4 regions of the Streptomyces sp. NPDC004629 genome follow, and region 3 is predicted to be linked to each of the others. Evidence: riboswitches for the same ligand, from Rfam matches in the RefSeq annotation. Region 3 holds a riboswitch; each other region holds the start of a gene.
What was found. Region 3 has a riboswitch for cyclic di-AMP ahead of ACFYTE_RS28705 (transglycosylase SLT domain-containing protein). Riboswitches for the same ligand answer to the same signal wherever they lie in the genome.
Positions count from the first base shown of each region.

Region 1: linked by a shared signal. The riboswitch ahead of ACFYTE_RS10885 (transglycosylase family protein) and the one ahead of ACFYTE_RS28705 (transglycosylase SLT domain-containing protein) in region 3 are both predicted to bind cyclic di-AMP.
Region 2: linked by a shared signal. The riboswitch ahead of ACFYTE_RS04935 (NlpC/P60 family protein) and the one ahead of ACFYTE_RS28705 (transglycosylase SLT domain-containing protein) in region 3 are both predicted to bind cyclic di-AMP.
Region 4: linked by a shared signal. The riboswitch ahead of ACFYTE_RS23500 (M23 family metallopeptidase) and the one ahead of ACFYTE_RS28705 (transglycosylase SLT domain-containing protein) in region 3 are both predicted to bind cyclic di-AMP.

Region 1 is NZ_JBIALO010000006.1:79,306-81,498, reverse strand. Features, by position in the region: gene ACFYTE_RS10890 (transglycosylase family protein) at 1-921, shown strand, start outside; cyclic di-AMP (ydaO/yuaA leader) riboswitch at 1,104-1,271, shown strand; gene ACFYTE_RS10885 (transglycosylase family protein) at 1,276-2,040, shown strand.
Region 2 is NZ_JBIALO010000002.1:427,185-429,377, reverse strand. Features, by position in the region: gene ACFYTE_RS04940 (PP2C family protein-serine/threonine phosphatase) at 1-921, shown strand, start outside; cyclic di-AMP (ydaO/yuaA leader) riboswitch at 1,068-1,222, shown strand; gene ACFYTE_RS04935 (NlpC/P60 family protein) at 1,232-2,193, shown strand, end outside.
Region 3 is NZ_JBIALO010000021.1:102,319-104,511, forward strand. Features, by position in the region: gene ACFYTE_RS28700 (HAD family hydrolase) at 85-891, shown strand; gene ACFYTE_RS28705 (transglycosylase SLT domain-containing protein) at 901-1,392, opposite strand; cyclic di-AMP (ydaO/yuaA leader) riboswitch at 1,396-1,579, opposite strand; gene ACFYTE_RS28710 (CocE/NonD family hydrolase) at 1,875-2,193, opposite strand, start outside.
Region 4 is NZ_JBIALO010000015.1:90,618-92,810, forward strand. Features, by position in the region: partial or broken gene ACFYTE_RS23495 (GntR family transcriptional regulator) at 1-47, opposite strand, end outside; gene ACFYTE_RS23500 (M23 family metallopeptidase) at 236-991, opposite strand; cyclic di-AMP (ydaO/yuaA leader) riboswitch at 1,004-1,162, opposite strand; gene ACFYTE_RS23505 (M16 family metallopeptidase) at 1,378-2,193, opposite strand, start outside.

The DNA.
Region 1 (2,193 bases), on a different contig from region 3:
GAGTGCGAGAGCGGCGGCTCGTGGAGCGCCAGCACCGGCAACGGGTACTTCGGCGGGCTGCAGATCTCGCAGCAGGACTGGGACGGACACGGCGGTCTTGAGTATGCGACGACCCCGGACCAGGCCAGCCGTTCGCAGCAGATAGCCGTCGCCGAGAAGATCCTCGCCGACCGGGGCACCACCCCGTGGGCGACCTGCGCCCTGCTGTCCGGGCTCACCTCGGCCTCGGGCTCCGTCGGTGTCGACACCGGCGTGACGGACGGCGGTTCGTCCGGTGCGAAGGGCTCCACGAAGTCCTCCGGTCCGTCAGATCCTCAGAAACCACTGGATTCCACCGATTCACCGGAAGGATCCGAATCCTCCGGCTCGTCCGACTCGTCCTCGCCCTCAGAACCCGCCGACCCCGCGGCGCCCGAGGCGGACGCCTCGCCGTCCGCCTCGCCCTCGCCGAGCGCGAGTGCCGGCCGCGATGCGACGGACGGCCCTACGGGTTCCGCCGAGCCCGGTGGGCCGGCCTCGTCCGAGCCCGGCGCCTCGCCGGAGGACGGCTCGCCCACGGAGAACCGCGAGTCCGCGGCCTCGGACAATTCCTGGCGCAGCGGAGGCTCCTGGAGCCTGGTCGACACCGGATCCCTCGGCGGCGGTCGCCACCGGGGCGACAGTGCGAACGAAAGCGGGGCAAGCGAGGCAAGCGGGGTAAGCGGGGCAAGCAGGACGGCTGACCAGGAGTCAGGCCCCGCCGGGCGGCACGCCTACACCGTGCGCGCCGGCGACACTCTCGCCTCCATCGCCGACTCCCTTGATGTGGACGGCGGCTGGCGTGCGCTCTACGCCGCCAACGAGAAGGCCATCGGTGCCGATCCGAACCACATCGCCCCCGGTCAGACCCTGGACGTCGGGGTCGAAACGGGCGAAAAGTAGCGGGAGCTGACGTCTCGTTTCGTGGGTGATGTCCGGTTTGCTCAAAGTGTGGGATGAGTCTCAGAAGCCCTGATCGTCTTTGAAATTCCGGCGATCGCATGCCTACGGTCATGACCGCTCGCCACCGCGAGCCCCGGCTGCCGCAACGCCGAGTCCTGCCAGCGGCCGTACGGGAACAGTCGTCGCGTCAAGCGCCGTAGGCAGGAGCGGGGGACCCAAGGTAAGTGCCGTGCCGGTCGGTTGACCGAAGCGGCTCGGGGTGAAGCCACGCCTCCACACGGAGACGTGGCCGGGCAACTCAACCGGCCCGAACCCGACAGCTCACCTCGCAGGCGTCGGTGAGGGGATCCATCCATGCTGTTCTTCGGCAAGGGCAAGCGTCGTCGTACGTCCAAGGTCACCCGTGTCGTGGCGCTCGCCGGTGTCACCGGCGCCGCAGTCGCCGCCCCGCTGATGGCGGCCGGCAGCGCCTCCGCCGCCACCGCCTCCGAGTGGGACACCGTCGCCCAGTGCGAGTCCGGCGGCAACTGGTCCATCAACACCGGCAACGGCTACTACGGCGGCCTGCAGTTCTCGGCCTCCACCTGGGCCGCGTACGGCGGCACGCAGTACGCGGGCACCGCCGACAGGGCCAGCAAGTCGCAGCAGATAGCGATCGCCGAGAAGGTTCTCGCGGGCCAGGGCAAGGGTGCCTGGCCGGTCTGCGGCAAGGGCCTGTCCGGCGCCGCCTACGCCGGCGGCTCCGCGTCCGGCGGCAACACCGGCTCCTCGAACACCACCACGGGCAGCGGTTCCTCGAACACCGGCACCGGCACCGGTTCTTCGAACACCGGCACCGGCACCGGTTCTTCGAATGCCGGCACCGACCGCTCCACCGAGCGGCAGTCCGCCTCCCGCTCCGCCGACCGGCCGGCCGCGAACAAGACGGTCACCACCCCGACCGGCAAGACGGTCAAGAAGGGTGACGGCGAGTACAAGGTCGTCACGGGCGACACCCTCAGCTCGATCGCCGAGCGACACGGCGTCAAGGGCGGCTGGCAGAAGCTGTTCCAGCTGAACCAGGACATCGTCGAGAACGCCGACCTCATCTACCCGGGCCAGCAGCTGCACCTGAAGTGACGGCTGGTCGGTAGTCCGGCCACAGCCCCGGCGCAACGGCGCCCTCCCCCGTGGAGGGCGCCCCGGGGCCGCCCCCGTCCCCACGAACCCCCCGCCCCGACGCGTCTTCCCCCGTACGCGCCGGGGCGGGGCCTTTCCATGTCGCGGTGACCA
Region 2 (2,193 bases), on a different contig from region 3:
AGCCGGTACTGGAGCCCGGTCAACGCTCCGGTGCTGGACCGGGACGGCAGGGTCGCCCTGTTGGTGCACCGGATCGAGGAGGCCACCGAACTCGTACGGGTGCGGCGCGAGACCGCTGCCGGCCGGGGCGAGGTGCTGGAGTCCGAGCTGTACCGGCGCGCCTGCACACTCCAGGACGTCAACGAGCGGTTGCGTCAGGCGCATGCGCGCGAGCGCGAGGTGGCGCTCGCGCTGCAGAAGGCGATGCTGCCCGCCCCACGGCAGATCGGCTGCCACCGGGCCGCCGTGCGGTACCAGCCCGCCGTCGGCGCGCTGAACGTGTGCGGAGACTGGTACGACCTCGTCGACCTGGTCGACGGCGACCGCATCGGCGTGTCGGTCGGCGACGTGGTCGGGCACGGCCTGGAAGCGGCCGGTGTCATGGGGCAGTTGCGCAGCGCCCTGAGCGCCGCCTCACGCGTCGCCGTGGGCCCCGCCCAGGCCCTGGACGTCCTGGGGCGCTACGCCCATGTGGTCGACGGCGCCGAATCGGCCACGGCGGTGACGACGTTCATCGACTTCGACGCGCGCACCATCGCCTACAGCAGCGCGGGCCACCCGCCGCCGGCGCTCGTCCACGCCGACGGCCGTGTGGAGTTCCTCGACCGGGCGACCGATCACCCGCTCGACGCCCAGCCCGATCCCCGGCCGCGCCGGGAGGCCCTGACCACGTTCGGCCTCGGCGCGTCGCTGGTCCTGTACACCGACGGACTGGTCGAGCGGCGGCACGAGGACATCGACGCCGGTCTGGCCCGCCTCGCCGACTCCCTCGGCCGCCATCGCACCGCCGAACCGGAGGTTCTCGCCGACGTCGTGCTGCGGGAGTTGCTGCCGCCCGAGGGCGCCACCGACGACACCGCGCTCATCGTCGTCAGGCTGTGACGACCGGGTCCGGGGACGGATCTCACACCCGCGTATCGGGCATTCCGCGCTCCAACCTTCACACGAGGGACACATGTTGGCTAGGTTGACGCCCAGGCCGCCCGGTCCACCCGGCGAACCCCGTCGGGCCGCGCGGCCGCCGCCGAGTCCGGTGGCCGCCGAGCCGACCGGAGCCGGGGACCCGACCGACGATGGGGTGAATCGGCCCGACTGCCCTGCGGGCAGGGGCCGTAGGGCACGCCTTCCGGAACCGTACGCCCGAACCCGACGGCTGACTCGGCAGGCGGAGCACGGAAGGAGCGCGTCGCCCATGGCGCCGGAGAGCCGCGACGAGGTCCGGCAACGGATCGACAGCCTCTACGACCAGGCCGAGAACGCCACCGGGAACTACAACGCGACGCGTGCGATGACCGCCAGAACACGGACGCGCGGTGTCCCGCTGCGCAAGCGGCCGGGCGGGCGCGGCGATCCCGCCCTCGACGAGGTCGCCCGGCAGTGGTTCGACGTGGCGCGCGCGAAGCTCGGTCCGACCGTTCCGGCCGTGCTCCCGGCCGACCGGATGCCCGAGCGGCCGGTCGGAGACCGCCCCGGCCCTCCCCCGTCGGACGGCGGGCCGGAGGCCGCGGGCCGCCCCGTGCCCGAACTGCCCCCGGGACCCACCCGTCGCACCGTCGCGGAACTGACCGGCGGCCCGGCACCGGCACTGCCCGGCGGCCCGCTCCCGGCACTGCCGGCCGGCTCGGCACCGGCACTGACCGGCGGCCCGGCACCCGAGCCCACCGGCCGCTCGCTCCCGGAGACTGCCGCTCGTTCCGGTCCCGAGCCGGCCGCGGGGCCCGTCGCCGCGCTGCCCGCCGTGCCCGCGCGGCAGCGACAACCCGAGGCGCCGAACGCGTCGGCGCTGCCCGCGCCCGCTATCGGGCGGCACAGGCCCTCACCGGCCGATTCCAAGGAGAGCAACCGCCGCAAGCTCGCCGCGGCACGCGAGATGCTGACCCGGCACGCTGTGCGGCAACCGGAGGCGGTGACGGCGATCGAGCCTCGGCCTGAAGCAGCGGCGGCGTCCGAGCCCCGGCCTGAAGCGGTGGCGGTGGTGGCGTTCGAGCCCCAGCCGGAAGCTGTAGCGGTGGCGGCGGCGATCGAGCCGCGGCCGGGAGCAGTGGCGGTGGCGGCGTCCGAGCCCCGGCCTGAAGCAGCCGTGCCCTCCGGCTCTTCCGGCACCGGCTCCCCCGTCGGCACGGAGTCCTTCGCCGCCGGCACGCCGACCGTCAC
Region 3 (2,193 bases):
GCGACCTCTGTCGCCAGCAGGAGGAACGCAAGGGGCCGGCCGGAGCGGTGAGTCGCGGCGGCCCGCTGTCCGTATTCTCTGGTCATGGCCGCTCCTCCCGCGTATTCACTCGTCGCCACCGACCTCGACGGAACGCTCCTGCGTGGCGACGACACCCTCTCCGACCGGTCCGTCGCCGCGCTCGCGCGCGTGGCACGGGCCGGCGCCCGGCACCTGGTGGTCACGGGGCGGCCGGCGCCCCGGGTGCGGCCGTTGCTCGACACGCTGGGCCGCGGGGGGCTCGCCGTGTGCGGACAGGGCGCGCAGGTGTACGACGCCGACATGGACCGCCTGCTGTGGTCGGTCACCCTGGACCGGGAGTTGGCCGAGACCGCGCTCGGCAAGATCGAGGCCGAGGTGGGGCAGGTGTACGCGGCCGTCGACCAGGACGGGGTGAGCGGGCTCACGCTCATCGAGCCCGGGTATCTGATGCCGCATCCGACCCTGCCCGCCGTCCGTGTCGAGCGGCGCGACGATCTGTGGTGCGCGCCCATCAGCAAGGTGCTGCTGCGTCACCCCGCCCTGTCGGACGACGAGTTGGCGGCGACGGCGCGCGCGGTCGTGGGCTCCCTGGCGACCGTGACCATGTCCGGGCCCGGGACCGTCGAGCTGCAGCCGTGCGGTATCAACAAGGCCACCGGTCTGGCCCTGGCCGCCGAGCACCTTCGGCTGGCTCCTGAAGAGGCCGTCGCCTTCGGTGACATGCCGAACGACATCCCGATGTTCGACTGGGCCGCCCACGGGGTGGCGATGGCCGGCGCCCACCCAGAGTTGAAGGCGGTGGCCGACGAGGTCACCCTGTCGAACGAGGACGACGGCGTGGCCGTCGTCCTCGAAAGACTGTTTCCGTGACGCGGTGTGTCAGTAGGCGCCGTTGACGTTGTCGATCGAGCCGTAGCGCTTGGCGGCGTAGTTGCAGGCGGCCGTGATGTTGGCGACCGGGTCGTAGATGTCGTACGACGTTCCCTCCACGTGGTAGGCGTTGAACGTCGGGTCGATCACCTGGAGCAGGCCCTTGGACGGGATGCCCTTGGCGGCGTTGGAGTCCCAGAGGTTGATGGCCCGTGGGTTGCCCGAGGACTCGCGCATGATGTTGCGGTGGATGCCGTTGTAGGTGCCGGGGATGTTCTTCTCCGCCATGATCGCGAGCGATTCGCGGATCCAGCCGTCGAGGTTGTTCGGGTACCCGGCAGGCGTTGTGCCGGCCGTTGTCACGGACCCGGGGGTGGCCGCGTGGGCGCCGGTGGCGCCGAGGAGCGGCAGGGCGAGCACCGCGGCTCCGGTGCCGGCCACGACGAGGGTGCGGACGAGGCGGTTGGTGCGGGGGTGGCGGTGCCGAGCGGCTGCAGACATGGCGATGTTCCTCTCCGGCGCCTGCGAGGTGAGCTGTCGGGTTCGGGCGGGGGAGGTGCCCGGTCGGCCGCCGAAAGGCGACGCGACTTCACCCCTAGCCGTTCCGGTCGGCTGTGCCGTCCGGCCCGGCGACTTCCCTGGGTCCCCCGCTCCTGCCGTACGAAATGTGGTTCGTCGATGGGTCATGTCGGGTGGCGGCAGGATTCGGCGTCCATCCGACTGGCCCGGAAGCTATGCGACCGCACATGTCGGAAACAAGTGGTGGATTCCCATCTCATACCGATTGACATGCGATTGAGATGTATGAGCCGCTTGATCCTTTGCTATTGCCAAGGGTCAACTGAGCATCGAGGAAAGGGCGGTGGGGGCTGCGGGCGGGGTGCTGCGCCACGGTAAAGGGTGACCCAAGTCACTTCCCTCGAAGCTCAAGTACATTCAGCGCCAAGGGGAATTGAGGTGCCAATAGCGGCAAAACGGGCACTTCATTCCGTGGTCCAGGGAATTCGCTTCTCCCAGGTCCGGTGGAAGATCACTTCGCCGCCCGTCGTGCAGACCACCTCGTCGGCGGTGACGAAGTGGCCGACGTCACCGGAAATCTCCGAACGGACCTGGACCGTGGTGTCCCACGGCAGATCCGGGCGGTGCAGCCGCACCGAGCGCTCCGAGCGGGCGCGGGCCGACAGCGGGTCGTTCCCCGTGATCGTGTACGTCTCCGTCGCGCCCTCGGTCCACTGCAGACCGTCCGGGTACGCGCGCGTGCCCTCGCGGCACGGGGCCACCTCCACCCGCCACTCGTCCTCG
Region 4 (2,193 bases), on a different contig from region 3:
ATGTCGTCCCGGATCGCCGTGCACACCGAGTGCGCCGGAATACGCATGACCGACCTCCGCCTTAATCCCCGTGAAACGCCGACGATTGACGTGTGTTCCGTGACTCTATGACAATGAGCCGGAATTTCCGATGGCGGGCCGGATTCCATGGATATTTTTTGGACATCGGGGCGTCCGAAACGACGAAAACCCCGGCTCGCGAGCCGGGGCCGCGGCACCCACGCGCCGCCGGTCGTCAGACGTTCACGCCGTGCTTGCGGAGATAGGCGACGGGGTCGACGTCGGAGCCGTACTCCGCGGTCGTCCGCGCCTCGAAATGCAGGTGCGGGCCGGTCGTGTTGCCCGTCGAGCCGGAGAGCCCGAGCTGCCGCCCCGGAGTGACCCGCTCGCCCACCGAGACACCGACGGACGACAGATGGCCGTACTGGGTGTACATGCCGTCGGCCATCCGGATCACCACCTCGTAGCCGTACGCGCCGCCCCAGCCGGCCGACACGACGGTGCCGGAGCCCACCGCGTGGACGGCGGTACCGGCGGCGGCGTGGAAGTCGATGCCGGTGTGGGTGCCGGAGGACCACAGGGAGCCGCCGGTGCGGTAGCCGGTGGAGACATAGGAGTGCGCGATCGGCACGACGTAGGCGTTCAGTCGCCTGCGCTCGGCCTCGCGGGCCGCCCGGACCTCGGCCGCGCGTTCCGTCGCCGCCCGCCGCGCCGCCGCCTTGCGCGCGGCCTCCTCGGCCGCCTTCTCCTCGGCGGCCTGCCGCTGCGCGGCCGCCTGGGCGCCTATCTGCTCGGCGACCGAGTCGCCGATGCCGACGACGGGGATGAGGCCTGTCTGCTCCGCGGTGGTCCCGGCGGCGTGCGCCGGGCCGGCCGCGAAGGTGCCCATGACGCCGGTGGCGGCGAGGGTCGCGACGCCCGCGGCGCGGGCGGAGGTGCGGTGCATCCGGCCGGAACGACGATGCTTCCCGGTGGCGCGGGTGAACGCCATGAAGTGGCTGGTCCTTTCCTTCCTTCTCGCCTACCGGGTTAGCTGACAGGTTCGGAGCAGGAAGGTCTCCTACGGGAGGCCGCACACCGCGCGGACGCCCGATTCACCTCAGGGACTTGGGTCCCCGGCTCCCCTGGCTCGCGCCGTACGGGGACTCGGCGATGGCTGTCCGGTGCCGCGGGCGCGGCGCACTGCCTGACGAACAGCCCGGACGACGCTAAGGGGGGCCACTTTCCCTCCCCAAACCGAACAGGGTGTTTGTAGCGCATCCCACAGCGCAGACAGGCACCCTCCGCCACAATTCGGGCACCCCGGGGGAACGGAAGGGCCCTGACGACCGGTCGTCAGGGCCCCACGCGCGTGTGCCGGACCTCGAACTGCTCCGCCTACTCCGCGGACACCACGTGTACCTCGCCGATACCGAGCGCCTCGGCCGGCTCCTTGATCTGCGCGGCGTCGCCGACCAGGACCGTCACCAGCCGGTCCACCGGGAACGCGTTCACCACCGCGGCGGTGGCCTCCACGGTGCCCGTGGCGGCCAGCTGCCGGTACAGGTTCGCCTGGTAGTCGTCCGGCAGGTGCTGCTCCACCTGGTCGGCGAGCGTGCTCGCCACGGCCGCCGCCGTCTCGTACTTCAGCGGCGCCACCCCGACGAGGTTCTGCACGGCGACGTCGCGCTCGGCATCGGTGAGCCCCTCCTCGGCCAGCGTGCGCAGCACCGTCCACAGGTCGGCCAGCGCGGGACCGGTGTTCGGGGTGTCCACGGAGCCGCTGATGGCGAGCAGCGAGGCGCCCGTGCCGTCGGAGGCGGACCTGAGGACCTGGCCGAAGGCGCGCACGCCGTAGGTGTAGCCCTTCTCCTCCCGCAGAACGCGGTCGAGCCGGGAGGTGAGGGTGCCGCCGAGGCAGTACGTGCCGAGCACCTGGGCGGGCCAGACCCGGTCATGCCGGTCGGCGCCGACGCGGCCGATGAGCAGCTGCGTCTGGACGGCACCGGGACGGTCCACGATGACGACCCGGCCGCGGTCGTCGGCGCTCACCGACGGCACCGGACGCGGCTGGGACGCGGCGCCGGTCCACGCCCCCAGGGACTCGCCGAGCAGCGCGTCCAGATCGATGCCGGTCAGGTCGCCGACGACCACGGCGGTGGCCGTCGCGGGCCGCACGTGCCGCTCGTAGAAGGCGCGCACCGCCGCCGCGTC